2 regions of the Paenibacillus jiangxiensis genome follow, and region 1 is predicted to be linked to the other one. Evidence: riboswitches for the same ligand, from Rfam matches in the RefSeq annotation. Region 1 holds a riboswitch; the other holds the start of a gene.

The links. Region 1 has a riboswitch for FMN ahead of ACI1P2_RS01970 (DMT family transporter). Riboswitches for the same ligand answer to the same signal wherever they lie in the genome.
Region 2: it holds a riboswitch for FMN, as region 1 does, so the genes downstream of both, ribE (riboflavin synthase) here and ACI1P2_RS01970 (DMT family transporter) in region 1, are expected to answer to the same signal.

The regions. Positions count from the first base shown of each region.
Region 1 is NZ_JBJURI010000002.1:28,930-36,336, forward strand. Features, by position in the region: gene ACI1P2_RS01955 (S9 family peptidase) at 1-511, shown strand, start outside; gene ACI1P2_RS01960 (M20/M25/M40 family metallo-hydrolase) at 587-1,858, shown strand; gene ACI1P2_RS01965 (M20/M25/M40 family metallo-hydrolase) at 1,864-3,207, shown strand; gene ACI1P2_RS01970 (DMT family transporter) at 3,288-4,238, opposite strand; FMN riboswitch at 4,418-4,564, opposite strand; gene ACI1P2_RS01975 (PstS family phosphate ABC transporter substrate-binding protein) at 4,767-5,972, shown strand; gene ACI1P2_RS01980 (DUF4367 domain-containing protein) at 6,098-7,366, shown strand.
Region 2 is NZ_JBJURI010000012.1:71,416-78,822, forward strand. Features, by position in the region: gene ACI1P2_RS13420 (segregation and condensation protein A) at 1-734, opposite strand, end outside; gene ribH (6,7-dimethyl-8-ribityllumazine synthase) at 804-1,268, opposite strand; gene ACI1P2_RS13430 (bifunctional 3,4-dihydroxy-2-butanone-4-phosphate synthase/GTP cyclohydrolase II) at 1,323-2,555, opposite strand; gene ribE (riboflavin synthase) at 2,600-3,262, opposite strand; FMN riboswitch at 3,572-3,744, opposite strand; gene ACI1P2_RS13440 (IDEAL domain-containing protein) at 3,863-4,312, opposite strand; gene ACI1P2_RS13445 (peptidylprolyl isomerase) at 4,529-4,963, opposite strand; gene lysA (diaminopimelate decarboxylase) at 5,094-6,422, opposite strand; gene ACI1P2_RS13455 (spore germination protein) at 6,545-7,407, opposite strand, start outside.

The DNA of each region.
Region 1 (7,407 bases):
GATGGATTCCGTCCGGGATCTGGCCTGGCTGGTCAAGGACCTGACCGAAAACCGCGGCGTCGATCCGGGTAAAATCGGCATCATGGGCAGAAGCTACGGCGGCTTTATGGTGCTGGCGGCGGTGACGCACTATCCGGATTTATGGGCGGCAGGTGTGGATATCGTGGGCATCTCCAATCTGAAGACGATGCTTACGAATACGGGCGAGTGGCGGCGGCGGTTGCGGGAATGCGAATACGGCAGTCTGGCGGAGCACAGCGATTTTTTCGACGAAATTGCGCCGCTGCATCACTCGGACAAAATCAAGGCGCCGCTGCTTGTCTTTCATGGACGCAATGATACCCGCGTTCCGGTCAGTGAAGCGGAGCAGCTGGTAGGAGATATGCAGGCACGGCAGCAGGAAGTGGAACTTATTGTGTTTGAAGATGAAGGACATCAGACGGAAAAGCTGGAAAATCATATTACCATGCACCGGAAAACGGTGGAGTTTTTCAGAAAACATCTGATCTAAAAAATCTTCGGTCTAGAATTTTTCGTTTAGAAACATTCGGTTTAGAAGTTATTTCAGGCGAAGGAGAGACGGGCGATGAGCGAGCAATTGGAGATAAACGCGGAGAAATATGAGATTTCATATCACGTTAAAGAGGTGTACGAGCGACTGCTGGCCGACTCCGGCGTGCAGACGGGGCTAGTCTTTTTGGAAGCGGACAATGACCGCACGGCGGAGGAGCAAATTGAACTGACGGAGATCGAAGCGCCGACCTTTGAGGAAACGGAAAAAGGGGAGCTTTATAAAAAGAAGCTGGAGGAGCTTGGCATCCAGGATATTCAGACTGATGAGGTCGGCAACGTGTTCGGCATCCGCTCCGGAAGCGGAGGCGGGCCTGCACTCGTCGTATGCGCGCATCTGGATACGGTGTTTCCGCGCGGTACGAACGTCATTGCCAGAAGAAAAGACGGGAAAATATATGCTCCCGGCATTTCCGATGACGGCAGAGGTCTGGCCGTTGTCCTCACCCTGGTCAGAGCATTGAATCACGCCGGGATCAAGACCAAAGGTGATCTGATCATCGGGGCGACGGTCGGGGAAGAAGGTCTGGGAGATCTGCGCGGCGTCAAGGCGCTGTTTGAAGGACGGAATGATCTGGACGGTTTCATCTCCATCGAGCCGGGCGAACCGGACCGGATTACGTATTTAGGGGTAGGCAGCAAGCGCTACAAGGTGACCTTCAGGGGGCCGGGTGGTCACAGCTTCGGCGACTTTGGAACACCCAGCCCGATTCATGCGCTTGGCCGTGCCATCGCGGAGCTGGCTGATCTGCAGACCCCTACTGATCCCAAGACAACCTTCAATGCGGGGCTTATTCAGGGCGGAACCTCGGTCAATACGATTGCGGAGACAGGAGAAATGGTGCTGGATATGCGTTCGACTTCGCAGGAGCAGCTGCTGAAGCTGGAAGCAGAGGTATTGGCACTGCTTGAAAGGGCGGCGGAGCAGGAAAATCGGCGCTGGAACCGGGAAGGGGCCATTACGGTGGAGGCCAAGCTGGTCGGGGACCGTCCGGCAGGCTCGCAGGACCCGCACGCGCTGATCGTGCAGGCTTCGGCGGCCGCAACGGCCGCCATCGGATTTGAGCCTGTACTGGGCGAGGCCAGCAGTACGGACTCCAACATTCCGATTTATTTGGGCATCCCGGCGGTCACCCTGGGCGGCGGCGGTGACTATGGCGGGGTACATACTCTTGACGAATATTTTGACCCGCAGGATTCCTACCTTGGCGCGCAGAAGGTATTTCTGACCGTGCTTGGACTGGCGGGGTTTGAGGGCGTATCCGACCCACTGCTGGCGAAAAGGTAACGGCTATGGAAAAAGTCTATCAATTTATTGAAGAACATAAAGAGATGTATCTGGAATGGCTGATCGAATTATGCAGGCAGCCAAGCGTAGCCGCGCAAAACAGAGGCATTGAGGAGACCGTTGCCTTGGTGGAATCCCATTTAAAGAAATTGACGGACAAGGTAGAAAGGATTCCGACCTCGGGTAATCCGATTTTGTACGGGGAGATTCATACCGGCAAGACGAAGACCTTATCCTTTTATAACCATTACGATGTGCAGCCTGAGGACCCGATTGAGTTGTGGGACAGTCCCCCGTTTTCACCGGAAATCAGGGACGGTCGGCTGTACGCCCGTGGGACGGCGGACAACAAAGGGACGCTGATGTCCAGAATTTGCGCGGTTCATGCGTATCAGAGCGTATACGGCGAGCTGCCGGTCAATCTGAAATTCATTATCGAAGGGGAAGAGGAAATCGGCAGTCCGCATCTGGAGGAGTTTACCGCGCAGCACCCGGACAAGCTGTGGGCGGATGCGAACATCTGGGAAAACGGATTTAAGAGCATCGATGGACGGCCGCAGATCACGCTTGGCTGCAAAGGAATGCTGTATGTGGAGCTGCATGCGCATGGGGCAAATATGGATCTGCATTCGGCGAAGGCGGCGATTGTCGAGAATCCGGCATGGCGGCTCGTATGGGTGCTTGCCACGCTTAAAAATGAGCGGGAGGAAATCCTGATCGACGGCTTTTATGACCGTGTGCTCCCCTTGACGGAGGAAGAACGCAGGCTGACCGAAGAAATGGACTATCAGGAGGCGAAGGAGCTGGAGCAGCTCGGGCTGAAGCAGTACGTGAACGGGCTGTCCGGTTTTGCGCTGAAGGAGAAGCTGATCTTTCAGCCGACCTGTACCATCTGCGGAATAGAAGCCGGTTATACGGGGAAAGGGTCGAAAACGGTTCTTCCTTCCTCGGCAAAGGTGAAGCTGGATTTCCGTCTCGTGTCCGAGCAGGACCCTGCGGAGATTTTAACGCTGTTGCGCCGGCATTTGGACAAGCAAGGCTTTGCGGATATTGAAATTGTTCCATTAAAGGGGCAGCATGCGGCGGTGACGCGGATTGACGATCCGCTGGTGCAGAAGGTGGTTGGCAGCGCCAATACATTTTTCGAACAAAAACCGCAGGTAATCCGCTCTCAGGCTGGGACGGGCCCGATGTATAACCTGTGCCAGAAATTCGGAATCCCGTCGCTGGGCTTCGGTGTAGGTCATGCCGCCTCGCATAATCATGCGCCGAATGAAAGTATCTATGTGGAAGATTACGTCGAAGGCATCAAATTCGCCGCATTGGTGCTGCATGAATTTCCAAAGTGAAATAGTGTATATATTGAAAAAAACGACCGCGTTCCCGTTTATGGGGACGCGGTCGTTGTATTATTAGGCGAAATTTCGTCTCACGCGGAAAGCTCCCTGGGCTGTCTGGAAATGAGGAACAGCGTAACCCAGATCAGCATAAAGCCGATAAGCTGCGGCAGGGTGACCAGCTCATGAAAAGCGATCCAGTTAATGAGCACGCCAATCATCGGGAAGCTGAGCTCGGCCAGCGTAGCATAGGACGCTTTGGTTGAGCTGAGTCCCTTGTAGTACAGTGCCATGCTGAGCAATCCGGGAAGCAGCGCCTGCAGCACCAGATTCAGGATCACTCCGCCCGCGGCCCATGTGCCTGAAGGGAGCTGCCAGGGGGCATGCTCCATAGAGGTCATCACGAGCAGCAAAGGCAGGGCCAGCATGAAGCGCAGAGACGTTACCGTCTCATATTTCATGGTGCCGAGCAAATATCTGCCCATGACGGTGGAACCGCCCCATAAAGCGGCAGCGCCCAGAGAGAGCAGGCTGCCGACTTGAATAAAATCGTTGACATGGCTGAAAGGCATCGACCAGCCGAAGGTCAGCATATAGGTGCCGGCCAGCGCCACCAGCAGCAAAATGCTGAAGTAGCGGGGCAGCAGCTCTTTTAAAATGATTCTGGCCATGATGATGGCACAAAGGGGCTGCATCTTCTGCAGCAGCAGCACCGCATTCGGGCTGCCGTCGGACAGGGCCATCGTGAACAGCACGGTGGCGAGTGCCGATCCGCCCCAGGAGATGAACAGCAGGGCTATGGCATGGCGCAGCCGGACCCGCTTCAGCTCCGCGCGGTGCCGCCACAGCACCGGCGCGGCGCAGATAAACAGAATGATGTGCTCCAGCAGCACGATCTGCGTGGAGGTCAGATAATCCAGCAGCAGGATGCGGAACAGGGGATCAACACCCCATAAGGCCGCACCGATGACGACCAGCCAGAAGCCGCTTTTGACAGGAGCTTGCCGTAGAATAGCTCCGGATGAAGCTGTTGTTTCACTCATGATTGTTAGCTCCTTTGTGGATGAAGGACCCATAGAGGCAAAAGCCCCCGTTCACGTGTCGTTAACACGGACGGGGGCTGATGATCAAATAAACCTGAACGTATGCAGTGGCCATGGGAATTTGAATGCGCCAAAAAGAGCAAACTGTTCCCCCGGAACCCGCTGAACGTGGTTTATTGTGCGATCTTCTTCCATCCGGACTGTACCGTCGGCTTTGGCATCTCACCAAATCAGTCCGCTGTCTGCATGACAGGCAGCGGAGTCGCGGGCTCGGCTCCAGGAGCCATACCGCCGGTCGGGAATTTCACCCTACCCCGAAGATCCTTATTCCGTTTTTTTAGATAGTATCTATTCTACAGTTGCAAGTCATGCTCCGTCCAGTGAAATTTTCATGAAGGAGGCAGCGGGATTTCATGGTTTTTCAGATTTTATAAAAATATGGCCTATATTACCAGCCCAGGATATAATGTGATGGAAATGACGGGCAAGTAGGAAGTGGAGGAATAGAAGGGGGAGATCGGGCTGTTTTTGAAAGCTGTTGTACATATCATTTTGACATTGGTTGCTTTGACATTCGTGTTATTGCTCGGTTTTATTGCCTTGCTTTTCATTTCATTTACGGTGGACGGGCAGAGATTTTATATTCCATTGTTTTTTGCCGTTTTAGGAATCGTTATTATTGCCATCATTTTGTTCAATTTTGTCTCTGTCAGACTCCACAGATGGTACCGGATGGGCATTGTCATCAGCCTTGGCTGCTGTGTGCTGGCCGCTGCGGGGTATGAAGCGAACCACGCTTATGTCAACAGTCTTAAAATCGCCAGTGAGCAGGATGTAAATCTGGAAATGTACGAGCCCTTCGCAGATGAAACTAAAACGGTGGGCCTGTCCAAACCATCCTCCTTCAGGATAACCGGTGAGGGCGCGCTGCCCCGCCTGGACGGAGCAACCGCACTCTATCCGGTATATTCGGCTTTTGTGCAGGCTGTGTATCCGGAGAAAAACTATCCGGTACACGACAGCGAGGTCATGTCCAGCGGAACGGCCACTGCATATAAACTGCTAATAACCAGGGAGACGGATTTGATCTTTGCAGCGGCTCCGTCCGAAGGGATATTGCAGCTGGCAGGTGAGCATTCCTTGGATTTGAAGCTTACTCCCATCGGCCGGGAAGGCTTCGTGTTTTTTGTAAATACGGCTAATCCTGTGACAGGTTTGACGAGTGAGCAACTGAAGGATATTTATAGTGGTAAAATTACGAACTGGAAGGAGGTCGGGGGCCGCGATGAGGAGATCCGGGCGTTCCAGCGGCCGGAAGATAGCGGAAGCCAGACCATGCTGCGCAAATGGATGGGAGAACGCGAGCCGTTTGAACCCGTGACAGAGGATGTAGCGGCAGGAATGGGCGGAATTATGCAGCAAACGGCGGATTACCATAATTACAGGAATGCCATCGGGTTTTCCTTCAATTACTTTGCGACCCGCATGAATGCTGATGAAGGCATCCGTTTGCTGGCCGTTGACGGCATAATGCCCAATGCAGATACAATCAGCCGCGGCAGCTATCCGATTACGGCACCGTTCTATGCGGTTACGGTGGAGCCCAAGTACGGGAAAGGCAAGACCGGCAAGAAAAAAGAGGACGAATCTACTGCCAAGCTTATTCGGTGGATTCTCTCCCCGGAAGGGCAGGAACTAGTTGAACAAACGGGTTACGCCCCGGTCAACCGCTAAGTTTTTAGAGATGAACCGGCCGGCAGTAATTAAAGGCTGCTTGTCAGGCTAGTCAGCATAAATCGAACAAGTCCCTCATAGACATGTACTAATTCGAATTAAAACATGCTGAAGGGGTTGATGATATGCGCCGGAGTTCATGGATACTTGCCATGATCATGTGCGTGACCGTGCTGCTGGCTGGCTGCGGCAAGAAGAGTGCGGACGATGTGGTTAAAGATTTGAGTGATGTGGTAAGCGGGATGGACAGCTATCACGGTACGGCGCTGATGACCCTGCATACCGGCCAGACGCCGCAGGAATATCTGGTGGATATATCCTACCGCAAACCCTCATATTATCGTATAGCCATGACCAATGAGAAGAAGGATATTACCCAAATTGTGCTGCGGAATGATGAAGGGGTATTTGTCCTTACACCGAGCCTGAACAAAAGCTTCCGCTTCAAAAGCGACTGGCCGGATAACCAGGGACAGGTATATCTGTACGAAACACTGGTGCGCAGCATAATAGGCGATGAGACCCGTCAGCTGGCTGACGATGACAAAGCCTACGTCTTCGATGTTGCTGCCAATTACAACAGCCATGCGCTTGTCCGCCAAAAAATCTGGCTTGCCAAGGACAATTATGCTCCGCAGCAAGTGCAGGTGTCGGACGCCAATGCCAAAGTCGTGGTCGATTTGAAATTCAGCGATTTCAAATTCGGCACGGAATTTGACAAGGACGCTTTTGATATGGAGCGCAACATGGCGGCAGGCAGCACGGCTGTTCCACCATCCGGTTCAGGGGATGCGAAGGACGGGCAGCCACAGGCTGAGACCGGGGGCGTCAAGTCATCGGAGAACCAGGATCAAACAGGAACCTCTGATGAAACAGGAAACACGGATCAGGCAGGAACGGACTCAAGCGGATCAGCCGCGGGTGAGGCTAACGGAACAGAGGAGCAACCTGCGGCGGATGGTACCCAGGCTGGTGACGCAGATGCCGGTGCCGGGGAACCGAACGCAGGAGCTGACGGCCAATCAGGTCAGGGAAGCGAGGACCCGGCCATGAGTGAATTCGGAATTATCGAGCCGACCTATATGCCGGAAGGCGTGCAGATGAGGGATATGCCGGAAGTTGCGGACAGCGAGACCCATGCGGTGATGCTGCGTTATTCCGGGCAGTACAATTATACGATTGTGGAGAGCCGGCCGCTGGATCGGGCTGTATCCCTTGCCGCAGGCGATCCGATCGATATGGGCTTTGGTGTGGTAGGTGTATTGACAGGGGATCAGCAGCAAACCTTGACCTGGATGATGGACGGTGTGGAGTTCAGAATTACGAGCGCCGACCTGCCTGTTCAGGAAATGATTCAAATCGCCGCGTCTATGCAGGATCAATCGGGTAAATAAATCCTTGTAGGCGGATAGTGACGGTTGGTGGAGTTATTCGC
Region 2 (7,407 bases), on a different contig from region 1:
ACAATATCATCAAAAACTCTCTCCTGATAACATACAATCTGCTTCATCTTCATCAGCTCCAGAATGGCGAGAAAGGTCACAACGATCTCATGCCGCTGCATGTCGTCATGCATCAGCCGCGAGAACAGCAGCCTGCTGCCCGACCCAGCCTTCTCGAACACGGTCAGGACCTGCCGTATCCGGTCCTTTACGGAGATTTCATCCCGATGGATCCGGGCCACCGTCGTTCTCCGCTCGGCCCTGCGCAAAGCCCGTTTAAAGGCAGCGATTAAATCTGCCGTATGCAGCCCCTGCACCGGGTTAGCCGGCTCGCTTGGAGCAAAAGAGCTCAGATCCTCAGGCTCCTTGCTGAAGATCAGGCTGCGCTCCCATTCCTTTTCGCTGAGATGGCGGGCAATTCCCTTATACTTACGGTATTCTATCAGCTTCTGCACCAGCTCTTCGCGCGGATCGTAATCCTCGTCCTCGTACATGTCATATTCGTCCATGTCGATGACCGGTGGCTTAGGAAGCAGCAGCTTGCTTTTGATCGACAAAAGGGTCGCCGCCATCACCAGAAATTCGCTTGTAACGTCCAGCTCCAGCTCCTGCATCGTATGAATATAGTCCATATACTGATCCGTGATTTCACTGATCGGTATATCCTGAATGTCAATCTCGGCTTTTTCGATCAGATGCAGAAGCAAATCAAGCGGCCCCTCAAACGTTTCCAGTTTATAAGTTACTACCGTCAAAGCATTTTTCCTCCCGCCAAATTCACAAACTGCATTGTATCAGAATATCAGAGCTTCTGATAGCCCGAGTCAGAACTGTTTTGTCAAATTAACCATTTCAATCGCGGCTACCGCCGAATCCCAGCCTTTGTTGCCAGCCTTCGTTCCTGCGCGTTCGATAGCCTGTTCAATGTTTTCCGTGGTGACGATACCGAAAATAACCGGCACGCCTGTTTTGAGATTAATAGCCGCTACACCCTTGGCAACCTCATTGCACACATAGTCGTAATGGGTTGTGGAGCCGCGGATGACTGTTCCGAGCGTTATGACGGCGTCGAATTTTCCGCTTTCCGCCATTTTTTGGGCAATCAGAGGAATTTCAAAAGCTCCCGGCACCCATGCTACAGAAATCTCATCATCGGCAACACCGTGCCGCTTCAGGGCATCAAGCGCTCCGCTCAGCAGCTTGTTCGTAATAAATTCATTGAATCTTCCAACTACAATACCATATTTTAATCCGGAGGATACAAGATTTCCTTCAAAATAATTCGCCATTCTGATCATCAGCCTTTCCGAGTTTGGTTTGGTTTTAGGTATTATCCGACTACATCAACGCTCATTCTGCTCAAGCGTTTCGAACGTAAGAAGATGCCCCAGCTTCACCTGTTTTGTATGAAGATAATTCGAATTGTCCTCGTTCTCCGGAATTTGAATGGGCACACGTTCGACCACTTCAAGACCGTAACCCTCCAGCCCTTTTATCTTTCTGGGGTTATTGGTCAGCAGCCGGATTTGGCGCACTCCTAAATCCCTGAGCATTTGGGCACCAATGCCGTAATCGCGCAGGTCAGCCGAAAAACCAAGCTTCAGATTGGCGTCTACCGTATCAAGACCTTCTTCCTGAAGTTTATAGGCTTTCAGCTTATTTATCAACCCGATGCCTCTGCCTTCCTGCCTCATATAAAGGAGAATGCCGGCGCCCTCTTCTTCAATTTGGCTTAAAGCAGCCGCGAATTGCGGCCCGCAGTCACAGCGGTGCGAATGGAACACATCCCCCGTGAGACATTCGGAGTGGACCCGGACCAGAACGGGCTTCGAGGGATCAATCTCGCCCTTGACAAGCGCTACATGCTCCTTGTTGTCCACCTCATTGGAATAGGCCACGGCCTGAAACACTCCGAAATCGGTTGGCATGCGCACCGCCACCTCCCGCTTTACCAGCTGTTCGCTGGCGATCCGGTAGCTGATCAGACTTTTAATGCTGATCAGCTTCAGACCATGCTGGGCGGCGATGATCGCCAGGTCCGGCAGCCGGGCCATCGTACCGTCTTCCTTGATCACTTCACAGATTACACCAGCCGGTGCAGCGCCGCTCAGCTTGGCGAGGTCCACGGCAGCTTCCGTGTGGCCTGCCCGTCTTAATACGCCGCCTTTCTTGGCGATCAGCGGAAACATATGGCCCGGTTTGCGGAAATCGCCTGCTGACGCTGCTGGATCGACGAGCGCCTTGGCCGTCATGGAGCGCTCCACAGCGGAAATACCTGTCGTTGTTTGACCATGGTCCACTGACACGGTGAAAGCCGTGCCGTGAAAATCCGTATTCTGCGCCACCATCGGCTTAAGCTCAAGCTCATCGGCCCGCTCCTGTGTAATAGCCACACATACGAGACCGCGTCCCTGGGTAATCATAAAGTTGATCGCTTCGGGGCTTGCCTTGTCTGCGAGCACCACAAAATCTCCTTCATTCTCACGATCCTCGTCATCCACCACGATCACAATCTTGCCCTGCTTGAGATCGGTTATGGCATCCTCAATCGAATCAAAAACGATATCCTGTCCCATGTCTTTTCCCTCCTTGTTTATACAGTGCTGATACCGGGCTTGCCTCAGGAGAACCCGTGCTCGGCCAGAAACTCAAGATCAAGCTGCTTTGGGGCTTGTGTCTGCCGATCTTTCCTGTTGAAGAACAGCAGATGCTCCACATATTTACCGAGAATATCGCATTCGATATTGACAGTATTCCCCGCCCGCTTGCCGCGCAAAGCCGTCGCTTCCAGCGTGTGGGGAATAATGGACACAGCAAAGGACGAATCATAAAGCTGAGCCACCGTGAGGCTGATTCCGTCAATAGTCACAGAGCCTCTCGGCACCAGATATTTGAACAGCGCATCGTCATCGGGAATGATCTCGTATACGACTGCATTCTGGTCCCGGGTGATACGGGCAATCCGGCCGGTGCCATCCACGTGCCCCTGCACGATATGTCCGCCAAACCTGCCGCCCGCCGCCATGGCCCGCTCCAGATTCAGGGGGTTGCCGGACTGAAGCTCGCTTAAATTGCTGTGCCGGTACGTCTGGGGCATCACATCCACCGTGAAGCTTCGTTCGCCGATTTTGGTTGCGGTCAGGCATACGCCGTTTACGGACACGCTGTCGCCGATCTTGAGATCCTCAAGCACCACCGCGGCGGAAATCTCCAGCTCCATCGCTTCCCCGCTGCGTGTTGCCTTGCGGAGAATACCCACCTCTTCAATAAGACCTGTAAACAACGGCTTCTTCCTCCTTTCTTGTGATGCAAGACCATGATCGGCCCGTATTCTTACAACCGGAATGTTCAGAACAGTAAAAAAAGCGTCTATCGATTAAAAAAACCCCCGGCGATTAGATCGCCAGGGGCAGGGATTACAGAGTGAATCAGCTTTCATAGGCATAACACGAAGCATCAAAAGTTCAGATCTATGTACTATAGAGGCTACAACAAAACAAACCTCCGTACGCCTGCAAATGGCTTTAGACGGACTGAACATTTTGAAAATGTGTATGCGAAAGTCAGCGCTCCATTACTGGTGCGCACGTCCACGATCCTTCTCCCATCCAGACTATACTGTCGGTCCCGGATTCGCACCAGGTCCACCATCAACCGCTTGTCGCAAGCAGTATCCGGGTCACGGACTGAGCCGCCTGATATGAACCATGCCCATCAAGCGTCATCACCGCCGGTAGGGAATTTCACCCTGCCCCGAAGGATAGATATTCGATTATTTCCATAAGTCGGTTGTAATTGAGCAAATCGTAACACTTTGAAACACAAAAAGCAAGCGGCAAGATCCTGAACCCGCCGCTTGTCCGTCTAACTTTAATCAAGCCAATTATGCCTGAAGCTCCATATATTTTTGCGAAAGCTCCTCAAACCACACCTTATCATTCATCTGCAGCGCCAGGTCGATTAAATCCGCCAGCTCTTCTCTCTCCAGTTCAACATCATCATCAAAGGAAACGACAGCCGTAGCCACCGGGTTATGCTCCGAGCTTTTACGAAAATCATAATCCAGCCGAAGATCGATAACCCCGTCAATATACTCACACTTCAGGAAATATATGATTTCACACATCAGTACGGGACGCACTTCATTTTCCAGGATGCAGTCCATTACTTTTGCGGAATAATGCTGATTGGTAAGACTGAATTTATGGTCGGCCGCCGGTCTTTCTCTGCCAAAATCGTCGGTGAATTTCAGCTCAACCGGGTACAGGTTCATCACTTTGCCCATCTGCTTTTTTGTTATTTCAATTATTTCACTTGTATCCAGGGTAATCATGCGGCACCTCTCCATATTTTTCTTATTTCATGCAAATAACGCCGTTGTTTCAGGCCGTATGCCTTTACACCTATATCGGATGCTAGTCCATAATTTTTAACCCTTAGTTTAGCACTGTTTATTGCATTATTCAAAATTAATGTTTCCAAAACAAACGAGGCGATCTATCCCCGATGGAGTACCGGGAACAGATCGCCTCTTAAAACTCATTTTATATTACGCTTCAAACACCGTAACTTCCTTCATTTTGTCACCCTGCTTCACGGCATCAATGTGCTCCATGCCGCTGATCACTTTGCCAAAAACGGTATGCACACCATCCAGATGCGGTTGCGGCTCGTAAACGATAAAGAACTGGCTGCCGCCCGTGTTGCGTCCGGCATGCGCCATGGAGAGCGCGCCTTTTTCGTGTTTGGTCGTGTTAGTAGCTGTTTCGCAATCGATGGTGTAGCCAGGACCGCCTGTGCCGTTGCCGACCGGACAGCCGCCCTGGGCTACGAAGCCCGGAATCACACGGTGGAAGCTCAGACCGTTATAAAACCCGCTGTTTGCCAGCTTTTCAAAATTTGCTACCGTATTTGGAGCTTCTTCAGGGAGAAATTGAATCTCAACAACTCCGCCGTTTTCAAGCACGATTTTGCCCTTTTTCATTTATTGAACACCCCGTCCATCAAATTTGGCGCCCGGTGGATGTTAATGCTCCGTCCGGACTGCTGTCAGAAGAGACATCAGACTACAGTGTACTATGAATCCCCGCACTTGGCAAAGTCTTCTGTTTTCTTTACACAAGTGTGCGGCTGCTCACACGCTCAGGGATCAGATCGTTGCGCACCAGGTCTTCATAGCTCTCGCGGCGCACGACAAGATCTGCCTTGCCGTTTGTCGTAAACACGACGGCAGGACGGCGAATCCGGTTGTAATTGCTTGCCATGGAGTAGTTATAAGCTCCAGTGGATGCCACAGCGAGCAGGTCACCGCTCTTCACCTTCGGCAGCTCGACATCCCAAATCAGCATATCGCCGCTCTCGCAGGCCTTGCCGGCGATGGATACCGTTTCCTCGGCCGGATCATGCGCGCGGTTGGCCAGCATCGCCTCATATTTCGCCTGATACAGGGCCGGTCTCGGATTATCCGACATGCCTCCATCGACTGAAACATATTTGCGCACCCCGGGAATATCCTTAATGCTTCCGACCGTATAGAGCGTGGTGCCCGCATCACCGACAATGCTGCGGCCCGGTTCAATCCAGATTTCCGGCAGTGTGGAGCTGATTCCTGCAAAATGGGTTTTGACCGCTTTGGCTATGGCTTCCACGTAACGGGACAGCGGCAGCGGTGTATCCTCGTCCGTATAACGGATCCCGAAACCGCCGCCAAGATTAATGACCTTAAATTCCGCCCCGAGCTCTTCTTTTACGGACCTTGTGAATGCAGCCACACGCTCAGCGGCTACCTGGAAGCCGTCCACCTCGAAAATTTGGGAGCCGATATGGGAATGGACGCCGAGCAGATTCAGCTGACTTTGCTGAAGCGCCAGCTTAACGGCCTCCATGGCGGCTCCGTTGCCGATATCAAATCCGAATTTGGAATCAGTCTGGCCTGTAGAGATATATTCATGCGTATGGGCTTCTACGCCCGGCGTCACGCGCAGCAGAATATTGGTCCGCATCTTCCGCTCAGCCGCAAGCGACTGCAGCAGGTGCAGCTCAGTCAGACTATCCACAACAAAGCAGCCGATCTTGGCATCCAGTGCCATTTCCAGCTCGGCGGGCGTTTTATTATTTCCGTGGAAATGAATCCGCTCAACGGGAAACCCTGCTTGAAGAGCAGTATACAGCTCACCGTCCGACACTACATCCAGGGACATTCCTTCTTCTGCAGCAAGGGCGCACATTGCCACTACGCAGAATGCTTTGCTTGCGTAGGCTACCTGAAAAGAAAGCCCCGTCGCGCGGAAGGCTTCGATAAATTCACGGCAGCGGCGGCGAACCAACTGCTCGTCGACAACATAAAGCGGTGTGCCGAACTGCTCGCCAAGCGCAGTCGCATCACAGCCGCCTATTTCCAAATGCCCTTTGGCATTGATTTTGCTGGTACCATGTAAATACATTTCCTGGGGCCTCTCTTTCTGGAACAGCTCTAATTCCAAAGAATGTTTACATAAGTATAGCAAAAAATGCGCAGCGGGCAACGGATTTTTGTGCGGAAACCATCCTGATCTTAGCCTATCCTTCAGGTGCCGCCTTGATGCTCCGGCATGCGTGTGGAATCGCGCGGCTTGTTATACGACGGCCTCCTTTCATCCTCCATCACCGATTTACGGATAAGGATGGACAGCATACCCTTGGCGCTGAAAGGAATAAAGGGCCACATATACGAGGAATTGTAGGAACGGTGTACCGTAAGCAGCACAAGAATGGCGGTGACGCCGATCACAAACCCTTTTACTTTAAAGGCGGCCACCAGCACCAGCAGCACCAGCCGTATCAAACGGTTGGCCAGCCCCAGCTCATAGCTTGGCGTTGCAAACATCCCGATTGCCGCGATAGCCATATACAGAACCACCTCATTAACGAACAGTCCGGTCTGGACGGCAACATCGCCGATCAGAATCGCTGCGATCAGTCCCATGGCGCTGGCAAGAGGTGTCGGCGTATGTACAGCCGCCATTCTCATCAGATCCACCCCGAACTCAATCAGCAGAAACTGAAGGATCAGGGGCAGCTTTGCGGCCTTCTGAGGACCGATAAAATCGAGCATAGGCGGCTTCAGCTCAGGGCTGATCACCATGAGCATCCAGAGCGGAAGCAAGAACAACGAGGCAATAATGCCCGCAAAGCGGATCCACCGCAAATAACTTCCCATAAACGGAGACTGCCTGTTTTCCTCCGCATGCTGGCACAGATCGAAAAAGGTCGTTGGCAAAATCATAACGCTGGGGGATGTATCGACAAACAGAACCACCCTTCCCTCAAGCAAATGGGAAGCCACCACGTCCGGGCGCTCCGAATAGCGCACGAGCGGGTACGGGTTCCATTTTTTGTCGGTCATCGCCTCCTCAAGCTGCTTGTCAGCCAGCGGAATACCGTCAATGA